4 regions of the Neobacillus sp. Soil_C_43 genome follow, and region 1 is predicted to be linked to each of the others. Evidence: riboswitches for the same ligand, from Rfam matches in the RefSeq annotation. Region 1 holds a riboswitch; each other region holds the start of a gene.
The links. Region 1 has a riboswitch for lysine ahead of AC3A54_RS00075 (amino acid permease). Riboswitches for the same ligand answer to the same signal wherever they lie in the genome.
Positions count from the first base shown of each region.

Region 1 (5,763 bases):
ACAGAAAGTTATGTGGAACAAAAGGTGAAATTATCAGGATGGATTCGTACCATCCGCGATTCCAAAACATTTGGTTTCATTGAATTAAATGATGGTAGCTTCTTTAAAGGAGTTCAAATCGTTTTTGACGAGCGATTAAATAATTTTAAAGAAATAACAAAGCTTCCGATAAGTTCAACGATTAAAGTAGAAGGAGATTTTATTTATACTCCTCAAGCAAAGCAGCCATTTGAAATTAAAGCAACTGAAATCACTATTGAAGGTACCTCAAATGTAGATTATCCGTTACAAAAGAAAAGACATACATTTGAATACCTTAGAACGATTGCCCATTTACGACCAAGAACTAACACATTTGCGGCTGTCTTTCGGGTGAGATCATTAGCAGCATATGCCATCCATAAATTCTTCCAAGATAAAGGATTTGTAAACGTCCATTCGCCGATTATCACTGGGAGTGATACGGAGGGTGCGGGAGAAATGTTCCGTGTGACGACATTGGATTTGGAAAATCTTCCGAAAAATGAAGAAGGAAAAACGGATACATCAAAAGATTTCTTCGGTAAAGAGTCTAACTTAACTGTTAGTGGACAGCTTTCAGCAGAAGCATTTGCCTTAGCTTTCCGTAATGTTTATACCTTTGGACCGACCTTTAGAGCTGAAAATTCTAACACCGCTCGACACGCAGCGGAGTTTTGGATGATTGAACCAGAAATCGCTTTTGGGGAGCTTCCTGATATTATGGATCTTGCTGAAGAGATGGTTAAGTCTGTTATTGGTTATGTTATTGAACAAGCGCCAGAGGAAATGAACTTCTTCAATAGTTTCGTTGAAAAAGGCTTATTAGATCGCTTAAATAATGCCTTTACGGCGGATTTCGGCAGAGTGACGTATACAGAAGCAATTAACCTGTTAAAAGAATCCGGTGAAAATTTTGCTTATCCTGTTGAATGGGGAGCAGACCTACAAACAGAGCACGAGCGATATCTGTGCGAAAAAGTGTTCCAAAAGCCAGTATTTGTTACTGACTATCCAAAAGAAATTAAAGCCTTCTATATGAGATTGAACGAAGATAATAAAACAGTTGCTGCCACAGACTTACTAGTTCCAGGAATTGGAGAGTTAATTGGAGGTAGCCAGCGTGAAGAGCGTGAAGATATTTTAGCTGGAAAAATTAATGAACTTGGTATGAATGAGGAAGATTACTGGTGGTACTTAGAGCTAAGAAAATACGGCGGAACTAAACATTCTGGTTATGGCCTTGGATTTGAACGTTTAATTATGTACTTAACTGGTATGACAAACATCAGAGATGTCATTCCATTCCCAAGAACTCCAGGAAATGCAGAATTTTAAGTCAAAAAAGACCAATTCATTCAGTGAATTGGTCTTTTTGTGAATTTTTCACATTATAGACAAGCATAAAATTCGTCTTCGAGAATTGTCCAGCTCCAGCGGCTAGCCCCTCGGGTCAAATAACCTTCGGCAATAAAAGTCAAAAGGCGGACTTTTCTTGCCGAAGAACATTTGCCTGTCGGGGCTGACCAAGGCGCTTGCGCTTTTCTTACTGTAATTCTTCTTCAAAATAAAATGTACCTGGGTGCTCTTTAACGGTATAGGAATATCTCTTCATATTTTTTACATATTGCCATTTTAAGATCGTGACATTTTCACCAGTTTCTTTAATGTTTACAGTTTGGCCGCTACTATATCGGTTGTTTGAATTCTTCATTTAATTACACCCCTTCTATATTACAACTTAAGTATAACACAAATTAATTTATTCTATTTGTCCTTCATTTAGGTTATACTATAAAGTTAAAAATTGGAAACACTGCCTTTTCCTTTCATTTTTAATGCTACTATGATATGATGGTTAAAAGTGAGGTGTCATTTTGACAAATTATAAAGCAAAAAAGAGTAACCTCAAGGCCTTATTATCAAAAAACGGCATGGACTTGGTTGGTTTGGAAAAGAATACTAATATACCTAGAAGTCAACTCAATGACTATTTATCCAAGAAGGTAATGAGTTTAAATTCTGCAATGACCATTTCCAAAGAATTGAATTGCAAGATTGAAGATTTATATGTATGGACTGCTGAAGAAGCATAATCTTAAAGAAAAAAACAGACTCAAATGTGAGTCTGTTTTTTTAGTTTTTACACAATTACATATACAAAACACGCAAAATGCTTGTTCTTTCAAAAGATTTAATTGGATAAATCGCATTTATCTAAAGGAATTACTTTAGTTTTATTTTTAAATTTGTATCCCAACCATAAGATAAGGAAAAGCGGTAATCCAATATAGGAAACCAACACACCATTCCAATCGATAGTGCTTCCCATAAAGGCTGAATAGTTTTGTCCTAAAACAACGAATCCGCAGACAGCAAAAGCGAAAATAGGACCGAAAGGGAAGAATTTTGATTTATATGGTAATAAACTTAAATCCATTCCTTGAGCTATAAAGGCTTTTCTGAATCGATAGTGACAAATTGCAATTCCAAGCCAAGCGATAAAGCCGGACATGCCTGAAGCATTTAATAACCAGACATAAACCGTGCCATCTCCGAAGAAAGAGGCAAGAAAAGCCAAAGTACCGACTAAAGTTGTTGCAAATAGAGCATTGACAGGTACACCATTTTTATTTAGTTTCCCTAGAAACTTGGGAGCTTTTCCTTCACGTGCTAAGTCCCAGAGCATTCGGGTAGAAGCGTACATACCAGAATTACCGGCAGATAAAACTGCTGTTAAGATAACCGCGTTCATTACTGAAGCAGCAAAAGCAATTCCAGCCTTTTGAAAGACAAGAGTAAAGGGACTAACCGTAACATCACCATTCGCTAAATTTGCATTTGTAAAAGGAATTAGAAGTCCGATTACTAAAATAGCTAGTACATAAAATAAAAGAATTCGCCAAAATACTTGTTTCACTGCTCGTGGAATAGCTTTCCTTGGATCTTCCGTCTCACCAGCAGCAACACCTAAAAGCTCTGTTCCTTGGAAGGAGAATCCAGCTGCCATAAAAATTCCCAGCATTGCCATAAAACCGCCATGGAAAGGAGCATCACCAACTGTGAAATTTTTGAAGCCGATTGCCTCATCTCCCATGATACCGAAAATCATTAGTGTACCAATTATGATAAAGACAATAACCGTTACTACCTTTATTAAGGAAAACCAGTATTCTGCTTCACCAAATCCTTTAACAGAAAGATAATTTAATAGGAACATAATGACTAAAAAGATTCCACTCCAAATGAAGGATGGTGTTTGTGGGAACCAAAATTTCATGATCATCGTAACAGCTGCTAACTCGGCTGCAATGGTAATTGCCCAGTTATACCAGTAATTCCAACCTAGTGCAAAACCTAAGGAAGGATCGACGAATTTAGTTGCATACGTACTAAAGCTTCCAGCAACGGGCATATAGGCTCCCATCTCTGCTAACCCCTGCATCAAAAAGTAAACCATTAGACCAATAATAATATAGGAGAGAATAGCTCCGCCTGGTCCTGCAGAATGTATGGCCCCGCCACTGGCAAGGAATAAACCTGTACCAATTGTTCCTCCAAGAGAAATCATGGTAAGGTGACGAGATTTAAGGCTTCGTCTTAACTCTGAGGGTTCTTTTTTAGGTGATAAATCACCATTATATTCATTTTCTTTTAATACTTTTGCTGTTTGCATTATCTTTACTCCTTTTTTGTTTTCTTTCTTTTTTCGAGAAGGAGTTTGGAATAAAAAATGCCATCGAAGTAGAATCGATGGCATTATCAATACCCCGCATCATACCTTCCGAAAGATAGCTCAACACGAATGGCTGGTAGGTCCAATTCGTGACAGTTCTGTTCCTATTTGGAGACAGCCCCAGCATGCATTGTCAGAGAGTAAAGCACACTTCGGCAGTTTTTCCTTTCAAACGGGGTCAAAAATGTCTCTGCATCTCATCCGCTTTACTAATAAAAACCGCGACCTCTACCTCATCGGTTTGATGAGGATTTAGCTTATGAAATTAATATATTTCTAAAGTATAAATAATATTGTACATTTGTCAATATGTTTTTCTTGAATAACTTTTTTACTCATTCAACCTAACCGTAATTGACAGATAATTAAATCTTTTGGAAAAAAACTATTAAATTTACTTTAAAAATGATAATCGGTATTATTTTTAAGTATAATGATGGCAGGTATTCGGAGGTATTTTCCATGCGGATTTTTGGGATTATTACGGGATCACTAATTGTTGTACTAGCATTTAACCTTTTTTTAATACCTCACGAAGTGTTAAGCAGTGGACTGAGTGGTATTTCCATGATATTAGGTATGGTTACTCCACTAAATACTGGATTAGCAAATTTCCTTTTGAATTTTCCGTTACTGGTTATTGGGTACAAAATGTTAGGCAAAAAATTTATTATGAACTCGATCTTTTCAGTGCTTATTATATCAGTTGGGCTCTATGTAATACCTGTCTATGAAATTGCAAATGATAGGATATTGTCCTCCATTTTTGGCGGCGCTTTAACAGGTCTTGGGGTGGGTATTGTCTTCCGAAGTTCTGGTTCTACAGGTGGCTTTGATATTATTGGTATGATCGTTTCGAGAAAAAAGGACTTTCCAATAGGTACACTTTTATCAGGTATGAACGCAGTTGTTATTTTGATAAGTGGATTTATGTTTAACTGGGATGCTGCACTGAATACCTTAGTATCTATTTTTGTAACAGGTAAAGTAGTTGATGCCATCTATACAGACCATGCTAAGCTAACGATAATGATCATCACTGATAAAGGTGAAGAGATGAGATCACATCTATTAACTAATCTTTACCGAGGATTGACAATTATGGATGGAGTTGGCGGCTACTCCAATAATAAACGAAATGTATTAATAACAGTGATCTCACGATATGAATTAAATGAAATTAAAAATCTAATTGTTGAAGTAGATCCTACAGCATTCGTCAATATAACTGAAACGATAGAAGTTATGGGACTGTTTCATCGTCCCAGTCCCTCATAATAAAAAATGGGCCTGCACTATACTTATAGTGAGGCCCATTTTTTATCAATTATTAATGTATTTTTCAAATACAAAACCAAAATCTTTCACACAATACTGTTTTTTACTATCTTCTAACCATTGAAAAGCTGCTTGGTTCAGCATTTTAAATTGAACAACTAAATTGCTATCTGGACTTGTTATTCGACCTAGAGTGGTAGAGGCAACATCAAGGCTTTGTTTGGCAAATTGAAGACTAATTTCATTTTCATGAGATATTTCAGCAATTTTTATTAAAGCTTTATATAAATCTTTCACTTCCTCAATATGCTTCTTATGAACGTCAATCGAGAAAGGCTGTGAACCAATTTTAAACTTAATTTCAACATCAAGGTCTACGGTCCCAGCTGTTTCAAGTTTAACTTCAGAAATCCGATTGGTTGCATAGCTATATCGATGCAGCATGCGCTTCTTACTTGTAGCACTTGTACCATCAAGGTGAATTAGGGCATTGTTTGTAAAACAATATTCATCCGATTTTGATTTAATTAGAAAATAAATCTTCTCATTATCTTCGTGCATAACATAATCATCAGCATCAACCTTATCATAATTCTCTGGCTTGATAACAGAACCAACATCACTTAATCCTAAAATATCAGCAGCTACTTTTCCAAACATTCTCTCAACCTCACTTTTTAAGAATCTTGACATACATATGTACGAACGAAGATTCATAAAGTTTCAGATAA
Region 1 is NZ_JBDGJV010000001.1:10,204-15,966, reverse strand. Features, by position in the region: gene asnS (asparagine--tRNA ligase) at 1-1,356, shown strand, start outside; gene AC3A54_RS00085 (hypothetical protein) at 1,565-1,732, opposite strand; gene AC3A54_RS00080 (helix-turn-helix domain-containing protein) at 1,896-2,114, shown strand; gene AC3A54_RS00075 (amino acid permease) at 2,213-3,694, opposite strand; lysine riboswitch at 3,803-3,993, opposite strand; gene AC3A54_RS00070 (YitT family protein) at 4,217-5,032, shown strand; gene AC3A54_RS00065 (PH domain-containing protein) at 5,078-5,692, opposite strand.

Region 2 (5,763 bases), 710 kb from region 1:
TTAATCAACATTTGAATACTGAAGAGCCAGAACCAAGAACCATTTCAATGTTTGGGTATGAAATCATTAGGGAATACCTTTTGCCAGAGATCCTAGGCAAAGACACTCCTGAAATCTTATACTGGGCAGGAAAACGTCTTGCACGAAAGTTCCCATTACCTGACCACGAAACATTAGTTGAATTTTTTACTAATGCTTCTTGGGGACAGCTTGAAATAATAAAAGAGACGAAAAATGAAATCGAATTCGAACTAGTAAGCCCACTCATTGTTTCTCGTGTGAAATCAAAAGCAGAACACTTCTTCCAACTCGAAGCCGGCTTCCTTGCTCAACAAATTGAACTGCAAAAAGAAGTGATTGCAGAAGCGTTTGAACACCCTGTAAAAAAAGCAAACAAAGTCCAGTTTACTGTTAAATGGGATCGTAAAGATCTAATTTAATATCGGAAAGAGGCTGACTCACATTCCAACGAGTCAGCCTCTTCTTTGTTAATTTCCAAGCTCAAATGCACGGTGGAGGAGTTCAACTGCTTTTAACATATTCTTCTCTTCTAAAACAGCAGACACTTTAATTTCAGAGGTGCTGACCATTTTGATTTGGATGCCATTTGAAGCAAGAACTTCAAACATTTTCGCAGCCACACCCGGATTAGAAATCATGCCTGAACCCACAATAGAAACCTTTGCCAGTTTATTCTCTGCATCAAGTTGTTCATAGCCAAGTACAGCTTTATTGTCTTCTAATACCTTTAATGTCTCTAACAAATCATCGGTATGTATAGAGAAGGATAAATTAGCCGTACCTCCTTCTGTTGTGCTTTGAATAATAATATCAACGTTAATGTGATTTTGAGCAAGAGTAGTAAAAATCGTTGATAAACTGGTTAAGGAATTGGTTAACCCCAAAACGGTAACCTTTGTAATATCATCTTCAAACGCGACACCACGTACAACTAAATTTTGTTCCATTGTTGCTTCCCCCTCAATGACTGTTCCTTCGATTTTCTCCATGCTTGAACGGACTTCAAGTCTTACTTGATAATTTTTAGCAAATTCTACCGCTCTTGGATGCAGTACACCTGCACCGAGATTGGCAAGCTCCAGCATTTCGTCATAGGAAACGGATAATAACTTACGGGCCTCTTTCACATATCTTGGATCTGTTGTAAATACACCTGTTACATCCGTGTAAATATCACATTTATCTGCTTTTAACGCCGCTGCTAATGCAACTGCTGTCGTATCAGATCCCCCTCGACCAAGAGTGGTGATTTCCCCATCTTCAGTTATTCCTTGGAATCCTGCTACAATAACAACCTTGCCTTCTGCAAGTTGGTTTTTAATGGATTCTGTCTTGATAGTTGAAATTCGTGCGTTTCCATGGACAGGTTCTGTTACAATTCCCGCTTGCCAGCCTGTATAGGAAACCGCTGGTAGACCTTGTTGATTTAAAGCCATAGATAATAAGGCAATGGTTACCTGCTCGCCTGTCGAAAGGAGCATATCCATTTCCCGTTTATTAGGTTGATTGGAAATTTCCTTCGCTAGACCAACAAGCTTGTCCGTGGATTTTCCCATAGCAGAAACAACGACAACAACGTTATTGCCTCTCTCTGTTTCATCTTTTACACAGGCTGCTACATTTAAAATTCTTTCTACATTGCCAACGGAGGTTCCCCCGAATTTTTGTACAACTAAGCCCATCATTTCCCCTTCTTTCAGTTATGCTCTACCTATTTTGCTACAAAATATAAATAAAAAAGCAATGAGAGGCATCTCATTGCTTTTTGAACACGAAAAATAAATTCCTGTACAAATAACTTAAGATAGCTCTCCAAGACCTGCGTCTTGACAATCCGGCATTTATTCAATACAGGACCAGCAAAGAAAGAAATGAGACTTTCTTTACTTCGGCGAACATCCCCTTTCATGATTCTTCCTTGAAGCTCATCCTTCTCAGAATCATTACTCTTGAAGCTCGCACCTCTACCTTCACTTTAGTACTATAAAGTGATAGTAATTTAAATTTTCACTAATTATAGCATGGTCAATTTATTCTGACAATAACTATTCTTGAAGTTTTTTCATTAACTCTTCTGCCACATTTGATGGAATACCCATGTCGGTAAATTCCTCCAGACTGGCTTCCTTCATTTTTTTTACAGAACCAAACTGTTTAAGCAATAATTTTTTGCGTTTCTCCCCAATCCCCGGGATATCATCCAACAATGATTGAAAGGCGCTCTTTCCACGTATTTGGCGGTGAAAGGTAATGGCAAAGCGGTGAACCTCATCTTGAATACGTTGCAGTAAATAAAACTCCTGGCTGTTCCGTTCAAGTGGAACAATTTCTAACGGATTGCCGTATAACAATTGCGATGTACGGTGTTTTTCATCCTTTACAAGACCCGATAGTGGGATATCTAATCCTAATTCATTTTCTAAAACATCCCTTACCGTTTCTACATGTCCTTTTCCACCATCAATAATAATAAGGTCCGGTAGAGGAAGATTTTCTTTTAAGGCTCTCGAGTATCTTCTTCTAGTTACTTCCCTCATCGATTCATAATCATCCGGTCCCTTTACAGACTTGATTTTATACTTGCGATATTCTCTCTTATTCGCTTTCCCATCCGTAAACACAACCATCGCTGAAACGGGATCTGTCCCTTGTATATTAGAGTTATCGAAAGACTCAATCCGATGGGGTGTATAAATTCCAAGAAGCTTTCCGAGGTTTTCTACTGCCTTAATGGTTCGTTCTTCATCCTTCTCAATTAATGAAAACTTTTCATTTAGGGCAATTTTTGCATTTTTGATTGCAAGGTTAACAAGGTCCTTCTTTTGTCCCTTTTTCGGTTGAAGAACCTTCACTTCTAGGAGCTGTGCAGTCATATTCAAATCAATTTCATCTTGGATCAGGATTTCCTTTGGCTTAAAGTGATTGGCTTTTTGATAAAATTGTCCTAAAAACGTAAGGATTTCTTCCTCTGGCTCATTGTAGATGGGAAACATGGAAACATCCCGCTCAATCAGCTTTCCTTGACGGACAAAAAAGACCTGTACACACATCCAGCCTTTGTCAACAGCATAACCAAACACATCCCGGTCCGTGAAATCCGTCATGGTAATTTTTTGCTTTTCCATGATGGTTTCAATATGGACGATTTTATCACGGAACTCTTTTGCTCTTTCAAAATCCAATTCTTCTGCTGCTGCCGTCATTTTTTCGGTTAGTTCTTTTTTTATTTCCTTATATCCGCCATTTAAAAATCGAGTAATTTCATCCGTCATTTGCTTATACTGTGCCTCAGGAACTTCGTTTACACATGGGGCGAGACACTGGCCTAAATGGTAATATAAACAAACTCGGTCAGGGAGAGTCGCACATTTTCGCAACGGATAAATACGGTCTAGTAGTTTCTTTGTTTCATTTGCTGCTCCAACGTTAGGGTAAGGACCAAAGTATTTGCCTTTATCTTTTTTTACTTTTCTTGTGATAATCAGCTTGGGGTGTCTCTCTGCTGTCAGCTTAATAAACGGATAGCTTTTGTCATCCTTCAGCATGATATTGTATTTTGGATCATATTTTTTAATGAGATTTAGTTCAAGTATCAAAGCTTCTATATTGGATGAGGTAACAATGTACTCAAAGTCTTCTATTTCATTAACAAGTCTTAACGTCTTTCCGTCGTGTGAGCCGGTAAAATAAGAACGAACGCGGTTCTTTAATATTTTTGCCTTCCCTACATAAATAATTGTCCCCTGACGGTCTTTCATTAAGTAGCAGCCAGGCTGGTCAGGCAGCAGGGTTAATTTTTGTTTAATATTTTCATTCACTCCGGCCACTCCTCCGTCTTTTATTCTATCCATAAAATTTTAACACATCTGTTGATAAAGGAAAGTGGGAGGTTTTGTAATACACAAAAAAACCTTAGCCAGAACGTGTCCAGCTAAGGTTTAATTTCTATTGGTTTATACGTGCTTTTGTAACACACTTGCTAATGCATCTTTAGGTTGGAAGCCGACTACTTTATCTACAACTTCGCCATTTTTGAAAACTAATAAGGTTGGGATGCTCATAACGCCAAAATTAGCTGCTGTTTGTGGGTTATCATCTACATCTAATTTAGTGATTTTTACTTTGTCTCCCATTTCTGCATCAAGTTCTTCAAGAACTGGAGCGATCATTTTACAAGGTCCACACCATGGTGCCCAGAAATCAACAAGTACAGTACCTGAACCTGTTTCTGATGAGAAATTTTGATCTGTTAAATGTGAAATAGCCATTATATATTGACCTCCTATTGAATACTGAATTACTACCGAAAGTATAACATCGTTTGGAAAATCAAGCTAATAATATGTTTCGCAACTAATATACCCCATCCTGCGATAAGTATGCTTGATTTTTTCATGATAAAAGCGAGCGGATTTGGCCGCTCGCTCTCCACTTTATTATTATGAGTGAACTTTAAGTTTTTTAAACTCTTCTGTTAGTAAAGGTACAACCTCGAAAAGGTCACCAACGATTCCGTAATCTGCCACTTTGAAAATGTTGGCTTCTGGATCCTTGTTAATGGCAACAATCACTTTCGAGTTAGACATACCGGCTAAATGCTGGATTGCACCTGAAATACCGCAGGCAATGTATAGATCGGGAGTTACAACCTTTCCTGTTTGCCCAATTTGTAAAGAATAATCACAATAGTCGGCATCACATGCTCCTCGAGAAGCACCAACTGCTCCTCCTAGTACGTCAGCAAGTTCTTTCAGCGGTTTGAATCCTTCTGCACTTTTCACGCCACGGCCGCCAGAAATAACTACTTTAGCCTCACTTAGATCCACACCTTCACTTGCTTTTCTTACTACTTCTTTAATAATTGCACGAAGGTCTTTAATTTCCACAGATAGTAAGGAAACCTCACCGCTTCTGCTTTCATCTTTTGCTAATGGGGCAATATTGTTCGGACGTACGGTAGCAAAAATTACGCCGTCTGTTACAATTTTCTTTTCAAATGCTTTACCAGAATAAATTGGTCTAGTAAATACAATGTTTCCGCCCGCTGTCTCTACTGCTGTTGCATCGGAGATTAGACCCGATGAGAGCTTACCAGCAATCCTTGGTGAAAGGTCTTTTCCTAATGCAGTATGACCAAACACTAATCCTTCAGGCTTCTCTTGATCAATGACAGCTAATAAGGCTTGAGCATAACCATCAGAAGAATATTGTTTTAAATTCTCATGCTCAACTACCACTACACGGTCAGCCCCGTATTGAACTAACTCCGCACCTAAAGCGCTTACAGATTCGCCCACTAATACACCAACAACTTCTCCGCCCTCTGCAACTGTTTTTGCTGCTGCAACAGCTTCGAAAGATACATTACGTAATGATCCGTCACGAACTTCTCCTAATACCAATACTTTTCTAGTCATTTCATTTACCTCCTGAAAACAATTTTTATGAATTTACGATTAGATTACTTTTGCTTCAGTATGAAGAAGTTGAACAAGTTCTTTAACCTGATCATTTAAATCGCCAGCTAAGACCTTTCCAGCCTCTTTTTTAGGCGGCAAATAAATTTCAATTGTTTTAGTTTTTGCTTCTACATCCTCTTCTTCAAGATCAAGATCATCTAATTCTAATTCCTCAAGCGGCTTTTTCTTCGCTTTCATAATTCCAGGTAAAGATGGATAGCGCGGCTCATTAAGCCCTTGTTGTGCTGTAACTAAAAGTGGAAGGCTTGTTTCAATGACTTCT
Region 2 is NZ_JBDGJV010000001.1:719,254-725,016, forward strand. Features, by position in the region: gene AC3A54_RS03780 (YslB family protein) at 1-440, shown strand, start outside; gene AC3A54_RS03785 (aspartate kinase) at 489-1,703, opposite strand; lysine riboswitch at 1,819-1,996, opposite strand; gene uvrC (excinuclease ABC subunit UvrC) at 2,067-3,839, opposite strand; gene trxA (thioredoxin) at 3,975-4,289, opposite strand; gene AC3A54_RS03800 (electron transfer flavoprotein subunit alpha/FixB family protein) at 4,461-5,438, opposite strand; gene AC3A54_RS03805 (electron transfer flavoprotein subunit beta/FixA family protein) at 5,478-5,763, opposite strand, start outside.
Region 2: it holds a riboswitch for lysine, as region 1 does, so the genes downstream of both, AC3A54_RS03785 (aspartate kinase) here and AC3A54_RS00075 (amino acid permease) in region 1, are expected to answer to the same signal.

Region 3 (5,763 bases), on a different contig from region 1:
AAAAGACGACCCTTTTAGACCGTCCGTTGCCTGAAATCCCGAGTGTAGAAACGGAAACATTGCTTCATCCAGAAGCGAAGATTCCTTATGATACGGGGGGAGAATGGGATATATTAAAAGGCCTTCCAGATGGAACGGTCGCAGAAGTGTATGTGTCGTTTTCCACATTGCATAAGCCGGAGGAGATCGAACAAATCATGCCAAAGGCAACAGAAGTACGCTGGTTAGCAGTGGATACGGGGCTAGAAGCTAAACAAGTTGACAAGGAGGGTGTACCAATCACTGCACTGGGCTATCCTGCCCAAGTTGATTCAACCATTTGGTCCCCTTTCAACGGTAGAGAACAAACCAATGAAGAAGTGTTCCTGGATATTCTTACACAACTTTCAAAGAATGAAGAAGTGGCAACAAAAGTAGCACGAGCCAAGTCGCTGGAATTAAAAGAACGGATTGCTTATTTAAAGAAACAGGGGATTCACGTATATGGCGCTGTAGTGACCGGACCAACGCCAGAACTTAGAAAATTAGAGCAGATGAAAGAGGTTAGGTCCGTTAAGGTAGGGGAGGTAAAGCTATGGAACTGGAAATAAAAAAGAAGTCCACACTCAGTAAATTGGTTGGGCTGGCTGGCATTCTTTCGTTCGTATGGGGGCTATTTTCACTTGCGATTCTTAATGCAGCCTTATTGTTAAAAACAGAAACCTTTCCTGATTTCTTTTTAGTGAAAAATCCAATGTTTGGCATCATTTTTGGTGTAATCGGACTATTTACGAGAAGGCGGCCAAGGCTGTATGCGTGGTGGGGATTGGGGATCAACGTATTTATTCTCCTATTTACATTTCTCATGTTTATGCTTGCCTGGACGATCAATGCGAAACCATAATTTACTGTAGGGTTAAAAGAAGAAGTAAGCTCCGCTATGGCTGCGAGCTTACTTCTTTTGCGATGTCATCACCAAAATTATTCAGGATAAAGGTTTCTTCCTCTGCTTTACTTAAGATTCCATAGGCCTGCCCGACGGTGCCGCCTTGGTATTGCCAGAAGTAGTTGTGAGCGTCATCGACTGCCGCAAAATTACCCGCCTTCCATTTTTCAAGAAGGGCCAGCAATTGGTCTTTTCGGTCAAAATCACGGTTGCTCACGATTTCATACACGCGATTAATGGTGTCAGGCACCATAGGAATGGCCCCCCATTTTTCTTCTGCCTTCACTTTTTGGTGCGTCATCTTATGCATCACTTCAATGACCTTATATTCGGAGCTGGTGTTGTCAATGCCGATATCGTATTGAACGCCGCCAATTTTATCTGTTTGTTCGCTGTCCTCATCCACAGTTTCATCCACAAGAGTTGGAGAATCATCCACAGCTTCCGCCTCTACTTTCTCTTGTTTACTTCCGGAAACGGCCTCGCTGTTGATTACTTTATTGGCTCCATAGATGCCGGCCAGTAATACCAGAAAAATAATGGACGGAATAATCCATACTTTCTTCACAACCATCCCCCTATGCCTGTTTTTCATATAATAAGAATGTAAAAAATGCGACTTCGAGAATTGTCCAGCTCCAGCGCCTAGCCCCTCGGGTCAAATAACCTTCAGCAATAAAAGTTAAAGAGCGACTTTTCTTGCTGAAGAACATTTGCCTGTCGGGGCTGACCAAGGAGCTTCCGCTTTTCTTACTTAATTTCCTTTTATTTTACATGTTTATAGTAAAAAAAGCTTGTAGGAAGTCTACAAGCTTTTTAAAAAACCGCTCTATTAAATAGTTTGTTGATTTCCGTTCCAGGCGCGAGCGGTCCGTGGGTGTTTCGGCGAGCCTCCTCGGCGCTTGCGCCTGCGGGGTCTCCCCTGAACCATACTCCCACAGGAGTCTTCGCGCCTTCCACTCCAATCAACAAGTGCTTTAAAATAGCTATTTGTTTAATACTTTCTGAATCACAAGGTTGGTTAGGTTTGGAACAACTTCTAGTGAGTAGGTCATTTCCATTCGTTCGAGCTTTTTGTGTGCATCTAAGCCGTATGGTCCGATGTTGATTACAGGTACATTGATGTCGCGGATGTCTTGGTAGTCAACAAAGAGCTTCGTGCCCCATCCAGGATTATTGCTGGTTTCGGCCTTAATGCCTGCTTCATCATCACTCAGCGCGACAAAACTCATATCCGAGATATACGGGAAGAAATTTCGCGTCACAATCGGATGTGGATAATGTGGCTGTATTTCCTCTACCGCTTCATCCAACGCATGGATCAAGTTCAATTCATCCTCTGTTTTTCCAGTCAATTCGATCCTAGGAGAATATAAGGATGAGTAAAATAGAATAATCGCAGGGCTCTTATCCTTCATCCAATTCCACGCTTCCTCCACCACTCTCGCAGCAAACATGCGCGTATCTAATTCCGTATTATTTAAAAGCTTCTCTTTAAACTTATCCATATGTGCCGTGAACGTTTCGCCGTTCTCAGAAACTAATAATTGCTCCATTTCCTCGTACGTCATGACCCTCGACTTCCAAGGGTGCTGGACATAAGGTTCACCGCTCAATGTACTGTACTGCTTATATCTATCTTCAAAAGAAGTCAGGGCATTGGTAAATGCAATATGGGCCTGTTCTCTTAATTTTTCAAGTACGTCCTTTGGAGACCAGGAATGGATAAAGAAATTGTAATACACATAAGCAGACAAAGCCGTTTGAACCGTATAGGATGGCTTTAAATCCATTTGCTTTAACGAAACAGGAGGCACGGTCGTCTCGCCAAACGCTTCGTTACAAAGCTCTGGATTGTAGTTGATTTGTCGAGTCAGTTCAGCCGTGATAAAGTTAGGATCGAGGCCTTCAAACGCTGAGCCTACATGCGTTTCTGCACCTGTAATAAAAAACGATGGCAACAGTTTTCCGACCGTTCCCTTATAGATATACCGATTGTCATCGCCTTCATAGCGCGGCGCCACGAAGTCAGCATTAATCGCAGCGGAATAGGAGAAACCATGTTCATTTTTCCAGCGTTTCAATGTTTTTAACGCAGAAAGAACACCGTGTGAGCTGTCTTCCTCATCACATTCTGCTAAAAGAACCAGGTTTCCGTCTAATTCCTCAGGGTGTTCCGAGTAATATTTTAAGAGATAAAGATGACTAGCAACTCCGCTTTTCATGTCAAGGACGCCACGACCAAACATCCAATCTCCCGACTGTAAATGTTTTTGTGCAGAAGCGGGCAGATCCTCTTTTTTCAAGGATTCCATTAGCTCCTCGGGATAGCAGGCCTGATCTTTTAAGTGAGTAAAATCATCAATTCCGACTGTGTCCGTATGACCCATTAGGATGACGGTTCGATTGCTCGTGCCCTTTGTTCCTTTGACAAACGCCAGCACATTATACCGCTCTTGATTGTCATTGTGGGTCTGTTCTAAAACCAGTTGGCCTGGATTTTCTGAAAAATAGGGCCATGAGGAAATCATTGCATATAAAGCCTGGGCAATGGCTTTTTCGCCATAAGTATTTACGACACTTTCAATGTTTACGAGCTGTTTCGTGAATGCCAATACATCTTCTCGACAGTGCAACATACGCCTAACCTTCTTTTCTAGTAATTTGGAAGTTTGGTATTTTAGAAAAATGTATCTCAAGAAAGAAAACCCGTCAAGGTTTTTCATTTGGATGTAAATTCCACTAAAAATATTATTGCATTTGTTAGAATACTTTTATATACTAAAAAAAGTTTCGTCAAACTAAATATAAAAATCCTCGTCTTTAAGCATTAGATGGGGTAGAGGTCGCGATTTTTATTAGTATCCTATGGGAGATTCAGTGAAATCTATGAAAATAGGAAAAAGGATTAATCGCCGAAGCTTCTGAAATCACTTTTTTCAGAAAGCTGGGTCTGCACTCGAATAGGGGCAGAACTGTCACAGTTCCTTGGAATTGTGGAGAACTATCTTCGCCAATGCTAATTGATGAGGGTGTATCGAACACCGTCATGCGCATATGTGACGGTGTTTTTTTATCAACTAGGGAGGTATATTTATGAAAAAGTTTGCAATTTTATTAGCTGCGGCGATGATGTTACTTTTATCAGCTTGTGGTACAGAGAAGGCTGACGGAGAAAAAGCAGCAAAAGCTAGCAGTGGCAAGAATGAATTAGTGAAAAAAGGTGCCTTAACGTTCTCTATGACTGGGCAATATCCGCCTTTAAACTTTAAGAAAGACGGTAAATTAACTGGATTTGACGTTGAAATCGGAACAGAAATTGCGAAGAGGATCGGCCTAGAAGCAAATCCTGTAACAAATCCATGGGAAACGATTATTCAAGGGTTAAAAGCGAAGAAATATGATGCAATCATCGGAAGTATGACGGCTACACCTGAGCGTGATAAGCAGGTTGACTTCACGAATCCATATTATCTATCTGGTGCACAGATTTTTGTTGCGGAAGGCAACACAGCTATTCAATCAAAGGATGACCTTAAGGGTAAGTCAATAGGCGTTATTCAAGCGAGCACATGGAAGGATATGGCCGAGGATCTATCTGATCAAGTGAAAGGCTATCCAACAGACGTCAACGCTCTTCAAGACTTGGCACTTGGGCGCTTGGATGCGGTGATCACTGACAAAATTGTTGGGGTAAGTGCGAAAAATGAAAAAGGTCTAAAAATCAAAGCAATCGGTGAATTGTTGAACGAAGACCGTGTAAGCGTAGCGGTTGCTGAAGGAAACAAAGAACTCGCTGACAAAATAAACGAGGCGATCCAGTCTATGATTGACGATGGTACGTATGAAAAAATCAGTATGAAATGGTTCAACACCAACGTAATGGAAAAGTAAGAAATTGTGTCGAAGGGGGACTGTCCCCCTTTGACAAATTAAGGAGGTAAGCCTCGTGGTTTTTTTAGATAATATTATTAGTATTTTTAGTGAGCATGGAATTGCTTTTTTGAAAGCTTCTTGGATGACGATCTCTATTACAGCAATCTCTTTATTATTTGCGATGGTGATTGGTATCATTTTTGCCGCCTTCAAAATCTCCACTAGTAAACTATTAAATCGCATTGCCGACATCTATATTGGGATTATTCGCGGAACCCCACTGATTGTTCAGATCATGTTCTTATATTATGGACTTGCCAACATCGTGAACTTGGATAGCTTCACGGCGGGGGCATTAGCACTGGGTGTTCATGCGGGCGCGTATATCGCAGAAATTTTTAGAGGAGCGGTTCAATCAATTGACCGCGGTCAGTTGGAAGCGGCCAGGTCGCTTGGAATGACCTATTCACTCGCGATGAGAAGGATTATTTTCCCACAGGCTTTCAAAAGATCAATTCCATCCCTTGCCAATCAGTTCATTATTGGCTTAAAGGATTCTTCGCTCGTTGCCTATATTGCGGTAACAGACCTTTACAACACGGCTCTTAGTGTACAAGGTGAAAACTATATGCCGTTTGAAACGTATTTTGTGGTTGGAATCTATTACCTAATTATCGTTCTTCTTTTCACATGGATTGCCAGCCGTTTGGAAAAGAAATTGGATGTTAGTAAGCCGAAGGAGGTACGTGTCGCATGATTGATGTTCGTAATCTATCAAAATCCTTTGGAAAGCTTGACGTGTTAAAAAATATTGATTTGCAAGTAAATGAACAAGAAGTGGTTGTACTGATTGGTGCCAGTGGTTCTGGAAAAAGTACATTGCTTCGCTGTTTAAACTTTTTAGAGGTGGCTGAGCAGGGAGAGGTTACGATTGATTCTGAAAAAATTGACCTCACCAAATC
Region 3 is NZ_JBDGJV010000012.1:96,518-102,280, reverse strand. Features, by position in the region: gene AC3A54_RS16335 (anti-sigma factor) at 1-590, shown strand, start outside; gene AC3A54_RS16330 (hypothetical protein) at 575-883, shown strand; gene AC3A54_RS16325 (DUF6241 domain-containing protein) at 918-1,493, opposite strand; gene AC3A54_RS16320 (M20/M25/M40 family metallo-hydrolase) at 1,912-3,564, opposite strand; lysine riboswitch at 3,758-3,940, shown strand; gene AC3A54_RS16315 (ABC transporter substrate-binding protein) at 4,022-4,819, shown strand; gene AC3A54_RS16310 (amino acid ABC transporter permease) at 4,875-5,558, shown strand; gene AC3A54_RS16305 (amino acid ABC transporter ATP-binding protein) at 5,555-5,763, shown strand, end outside.
Region 3: it holds a riboswitch for lysine, as region 1 does, so the genes downstream of both, AC3A54_RS16315 (ABC transporter substrate-binding protein) here and AC3A54_RS00075 (amino acid permease) in region 1, are expected to answer to the same signal.

Region 4 (5,763 bases), on a different contig from region 1:
GACAAAGGTCGTTCAATCTATCATTAAAACTGGTATACGATAAATTTTAGTATTCGTATTCAAGAAAACTTTGTAAGTAAAAAAAATACTATTTAAAAGGTTCCTATCTATAGGTACCTTTTTTTATTTCTTTCAAATTTCGGACAAAAACAGCCATATTACGTACTATTTCTTTAAGAGGGTGTCGATAAAAAAATGAATACTTTTCACAGAGATGTAACATGTAAGCCGCTTAAATGGAAAAATCAGGCGATAATAGAGATATAAACAGATGGATTAAACAGAGGGTCATTGAGGAGTACAAATTGTACAAAGGAAAGGAGGAGAACAATGAATAAACCAAATTGGATAGCCATGCTGTTAGCGGGTGGGAGGGGAACGAGACTTAATTTACTAACAAAAACTATCGTAAAGCCAGCTGTGCCGTTTGGGGGGAAATATCGTATCATTGATTTTGCCTTAAGTAATTGCAAAAACTCAGGGATAGAAACTGTGGGGATTTTAACTCAATATAATCCCCTAGTATTACATTCGCATATTGGTCAATGTAATCAATGGAAGCTTGCAGACAGGTTTGGGGGATTAATAATCCTTCCACCATACCAACGGGACGGTTTAGGTGTGGAGTGGTATGATGGTACGGCACATGCAGTATTTCAGAACTTTCAATTCATCGAGCAACACAATCCTGATTATGTACTCATTCTTTCAGCTGACCAAGTCTACAAGATGGATTATAGAGAGATGCTTCAGCATCACATTGAAACAAATGCTGATTGTACCATTGCGGTTATGGAAGTTCCATGGGAAAATGCACACCAATTCGGTGTACTAGAAATTGATAAGCGGTCAAATAAAATTCTAGCATTTAAAGAAAAACCGCAAAAGCCCACAACCAATTTAATATCGATGGGAATATACATTTTTAATTGGCCAATTCTAAAAGATACTTTAATTAAGGAAGAGCAAAAGGAATTTACACACAGAGATTTTGGCAAGGATGTTATTCCCTCCATGCTAGACGAGGGATTTCATTTGTCATCCTTCGATTTTCATGGGTACTGGAGAGATGTGGGAACGGTTAGAAGCTTTTGGGAGGCAAATTTGGATCTGTTAAATAAAGGAACAAATATTTTTCAACAAGCTCCAGAATGGAAAATTTATAGTGTTGAAAATAATGAGCCTCCTTCATATATAGATAGGAGTGCCAAAGTACACCATAGTTTAATAAGTGATGGCTGCGAAATAAGTGGTTCAGTTGAAAGGGCAGTAATATTTAATGGTGTTAAAATTGGAAAGGGGGCACATATAAAAAATTCGGTAATCTTACCTCATACTGTAGTAGAAGAAAATGTTTGGCTGGAGAATTCTGTAGTTGGAAGTCAATCTTTTATTAAGAAAGGGGTGATTATTGCGTCAAAAACACCTGAGGAGTATTTAATGGTAGTAGGTAATCAGGTTACTGTTGACCCAGCTATTGAAGAGGTTCAATTCAAAAATAATGTTAAATCAGTTTTATCGTAGCAATATGCAAAGAAGAGGTTGACCCTTTCTATAGAGTCAACCTCTTTTTCTATATGAACAATTCTTTAAACGTTGATGTTATCCGCGTCTTCCGCCTCGACCACCGCGTTTTGTTTCTGTGTTGCGCTTAAGAGAAGATAAATTTTCCTCGCTAGACTTCAAGAACTTAGCCACTTTATCTTCAAATGTTTCTTTAGGTTTAAAATTCCCTTTTGGACGGAAGTCTTTTGAACGGTTATCAGATCTTCCCTGACGTGGCGGGCGTTGTGAATAAGATGATGTTTCAGGTTTTTCTATCGCTTTTTTAATGGATAGGGCAGTTTTACCATCCTTTTCACTAATTACTTTAACTTCAACCATGTCGCCTACTTTTAGATGGTCATTAATATCTTTTACATAGCTTTCTGCAACCTCGCTAATATGCACTAGACCTGTTGTACCTCCAGGTAATTCGACGAATGCTCCAAAATTAGTGATTCCTGTTACTTTTCCTTGGACTTTGCTGCCTACTTCAACTGACATGAAATCTTTTTCCCCCTCAATAGTGTTAAAACTACTTAATTATAACAAATTCTCAAGGGAAATAGAATCAATCGAAGAGGTTTTTCTAACTTTTTTTTGACTTTTCTTCTCTACTAACAGTGTACCTTTAGTAAATTGATTGGGAGGCTCTTTTGTAATGTCTGTTGTTCTCCATCCGTTAATGGGACAAGAGGTAAACGGACACCACCCACTGGAACACCAATCATTTTTAATGCTGCTTTTACTGGTGTTGGACTTGGTGCAGCAAACAATGCTTTTATTATTGGAAGGAGGTTACGATGTGCTGCTGCGGCTTCCTTTAGATCACCATTCTTAAAGTTATTGATCATTGTCTGCATTTCATTTCCAATGATATGGGATGCAACAGAGACCACTCCTGTTCCACCAATCGCTAAAACAGGTAAAGTCAATCCATCGTCTCCACTATAAAGTGTAAAGTCACTAGGAGTTTGGCTGATGATGTCGGCCATTGCATCAAGGTTCCCACTTGCTTCTTTGACAGCAACTATATTATTAATCTTTGATAAAGAGACGATTGTTTCGACAGTTAAATTAATTACACTTCGTCCTGGGATATTATATAGCATAACTGGTAATGTGGTTGATTCGGCGATTGCTTTAAAGTGTTGAAATAATCCTTCTTGAGATGGTTTATTGTAGTAGGGAGCAACCAGCATAATTCCATCCACTCCAGCATTCTCAGCTTGCTTTGTTAAGCCAATAGAGGCTCTAGTATTATTGGAACCTGTTCCTGCAATGACAGGAACTCTGCTATCAACCACATCTACTACAAATTTAAATAAGTCCACTTTTTCTTCAGTTGTTAATGTGGGAGATTCACCTGTAGTTCCAGCAATTACCAATCCATCAGAACCATTTGCGATTAAATAATTTATGAGTTCTTTTGTTGCAATATAATCAATTTCTCCTTGTTGATCAAATGGCGTAACCATCGCGGTTAAAACTTGGCCAAAATTCATCATTCTCACCCTTTATATAGTTTTTTAGAATTATAACGGAGAAGGCACCTTAATAGTCAACGCAAAAAAGCAGCAACGAGGGTTCGCTGCTGCACTAGAAACATGATTAAATAATTGTTCCCATGCGTGAGATAGCCCTCCATATAGTTTCCTATATGACAGTTCTGTATTTATTCAATAGCAGAACCAGCTTCAAGATTTATGAGATTCTTTCCGCTTCGGCAAATTCCCCTTTTCACAATGGTCATTGGATCTCATTCTCCTCGAATTGTGTACTCATGGTTTTTGCGCCTCTATCCTCACTTCAAATGGTATTGAAGTAAGAAATATTTAAATGACTGTTACTATAACAGAATTTCTATTATTATACAAGGAATTTGGAAGAAAAAAGAAAAGAAGCCAAGGCGGGAAGTGCAATAATTCCATATTTATCTAAAAATGTTATATTATAGTGAAAAGCATTAAAATAAAGAGGTGGTTTTGATAGTGCAACTAATTTCTCACAAAATGAATGAACAATATGCTAAAGACGTATTAGGTTGGAAATATAACCATCCATATGATTTTTATAATAATGAATTAACTAATGAATCCCTACAAGAACTATTGAATGGCAGTTATTATGCTGTAGTTAACGCTGAAAAAAATTTAATAGGGTTTTTTTGTGTCGGAGAGTCTGCCCAGGTTCCGACAGGTCAGCAGATTGGAGCCTATGTTGATGGTTTTATTGATTTTGGACTTGGAATGCATCCCGGAGAAACCGGAAAAGGGAATGGTTATGAATACTGTACATTTATCCTTGACTTGATTAAAGAAAAATATAAGAACTTTCCTATCCGTTTAACTGTGGCCAATTTTAATAAGAGGGCCATTCATCTTTATGAAAAAATGGGATTTGTTAAGAGTAAAGAATTTAATTCAAATAATTGTTCTTTTTCAACAATGATTAAAAGATGAGACTTTGAATATAAAAAAGAAGCTTGAGGATGGTCTGAATCTCAAGCTTCCTTTGGTGATTGAGTGTTAATTATATTCTTTCACTAATTCTTTTGTGCTTCTAACTGTATCAATTGGACGAACCATTTTTTCAATTTGGCCACGTTTTGTTTCTAAGAATGGGGGCAAAGATAGTTTTTCTCCGAGGGTTTCATAGGGTTCATCTCCCATAAATCCAGGACCATCTGTAGCAAATTCAAATAAGATTTGAGGTGCCACTCTGACATATAATGACCCAAAAAAGTAGCGGTCAACAAAACCAGAGGTACCGAATCCGAAGCCTTCAATCCGAGTCATCCATTCTTCTAAAACCGTGCGATCCTCCACACGAAATGCTGCATGATGGACAGTACCAAAGCCTTGTTGGGATGGGGGCAGTACTGCATTGTATTCCACAACCACTTGGGCACCGTTACCGCCTTCTCCTATTTCAAATAAGTGAAAAGCTTCCTCTTGGGCAATTTCTTTAAACAAAAGAACTTTTTCCATCATTTCTTTAAAGTAATCGAAATTGGCTACACGAACAAAGATAGGTCCCAAACCAGTGATGGCGTATTCTAAAGGGATGGGCCCCTTTTGCCAAGGTGTGCCGCTTGCAACTCCTTTATTTTTTTCATCGGAAATTAATTGGTATTGTTGGTCATCGAAATCTACAAAGGATAAAGATTTGTTACCAAAAAACTCCTTTACTCCTGAGTGCTTCACATTTAAACGATTAAATCGTTCCGCCCAATACTCTATAGCTGCATCATTAGGTACTCTGAAGGAGGTTTTTGATATCTCATTCGTCCCGTGCACTCCTTTTGGAATACCTGGGAAATCAAAGAATGTCATATCAGTACCTGGGCTGCCCTTATCATCAGCAAAAAATAAATGGTAGGTTTGAATATCATCTTGATTGACTGTTTTCTTTACTAAGCGCATTCCTAAAACATAGGTGAAAAAGTCATAATTCTTTTCTGCACTACTTGTAATAGCTGTTACATGGTGAATGCCTTTTAATCCGTTCATCAAAAAACCTCCAACGATTTCAATTTTATGTTCCTATATAATTCCAACTTTAATCTTTTAGTATACTGAATAGGTTTTAATGTTATCTTGGATTAAAATATCTTTAATTCGAGATAAATATAACATGCTCCTATAATGCTGTCAATATCAAGTAAGAATGAACATCTTAATTCCGTTCATAATAAATAACAAAAAGGAGGGAGTTAAAAATGGACGGAAAGTATAATACAAACGATGATGCAACTGTCGAATTAAAAAAAGCACTAAATAAAAGTACACCAAGAAAAAATCCAAATATGAGTGAAGCTGAGATGAAAATGAAGTTTCAAGGAAAGAAGAGTTAGAGGAATAGAAATGAAATAATTTGAGGTGAAAGAAATGTCTGGAAAACATCCAATAGAATATACGGGGAAAGTCTTGGATCAAAGAAATGACCTTACTGGGCCTGATGATGGTAAAGGCGCGTACCCCGAAAGGCCAAAACATGTAACGATACAGCAGCAAAGTAGGAACAACGGTAAATAGTTTTAATAGAAAAAAGTATTTAGTAGCGTAACTTTTAAAAATTCAAGGAAAAATGTAAGAGGGGGGATGACCTCCTCTTTTTCATGATTAGTAAGCATTTAAGTTTGTTTCCTGTGTTCCAATTGATAGTATAGTAATATATTTTCAAAATGAAAGGACAAATTTAATATGGCATCAATTCAAA
Region 4 is NZ_JBDGJV010000026.1:42,523-48,285, reverse strand. Features, by position in the region: gene AC3A54_RS23675 (formate/nitrite transporter family protein) at 1-43, shown strand, start outside; gene AC3A54_RS23670 (glucose-1-phosphate adenylyltransferase) at 331-1,524, shown strand; gene AC3A54_RS23665 (S1 domain-containing RNA-binding protein) at 1,603-2,046, opposite strand; gene dapA (4-hydroxy-tetrahydrodipicolinate synthase) at 2,160-3,047, opposite strand; lysine riboswitch at 3,172-3,351, opposite strand; gene AC3A54_RS23655 (GNAT family N-acetyltransferase) at 3,534-4,004, shown strand; gene AC3A54_RS23650 (ring-cleaving dioxygenase) at 4,071-5,054, opposite strand; gene AC3A54_RS23645 (hypothetical protein) at 5,264-5,398, shown strand; gene AC3A54_RS23640 (hypothetical protein) at 5,433-5,579, shown strand; gene AC3A54_RS23635 (LLM class flavin-dependent oxidoreductase) at 5,748-5,763, shown strand, end outside.
Region 4: it holds a riboswitch for lysine, as region 1 does, so the genes downstream of both, dapA (4-hydroxy-tetrahydrodipicolinate synthase) here and AC3A54_RS00075 (amino acid permease) in region 1, are expected to answer to the same signal.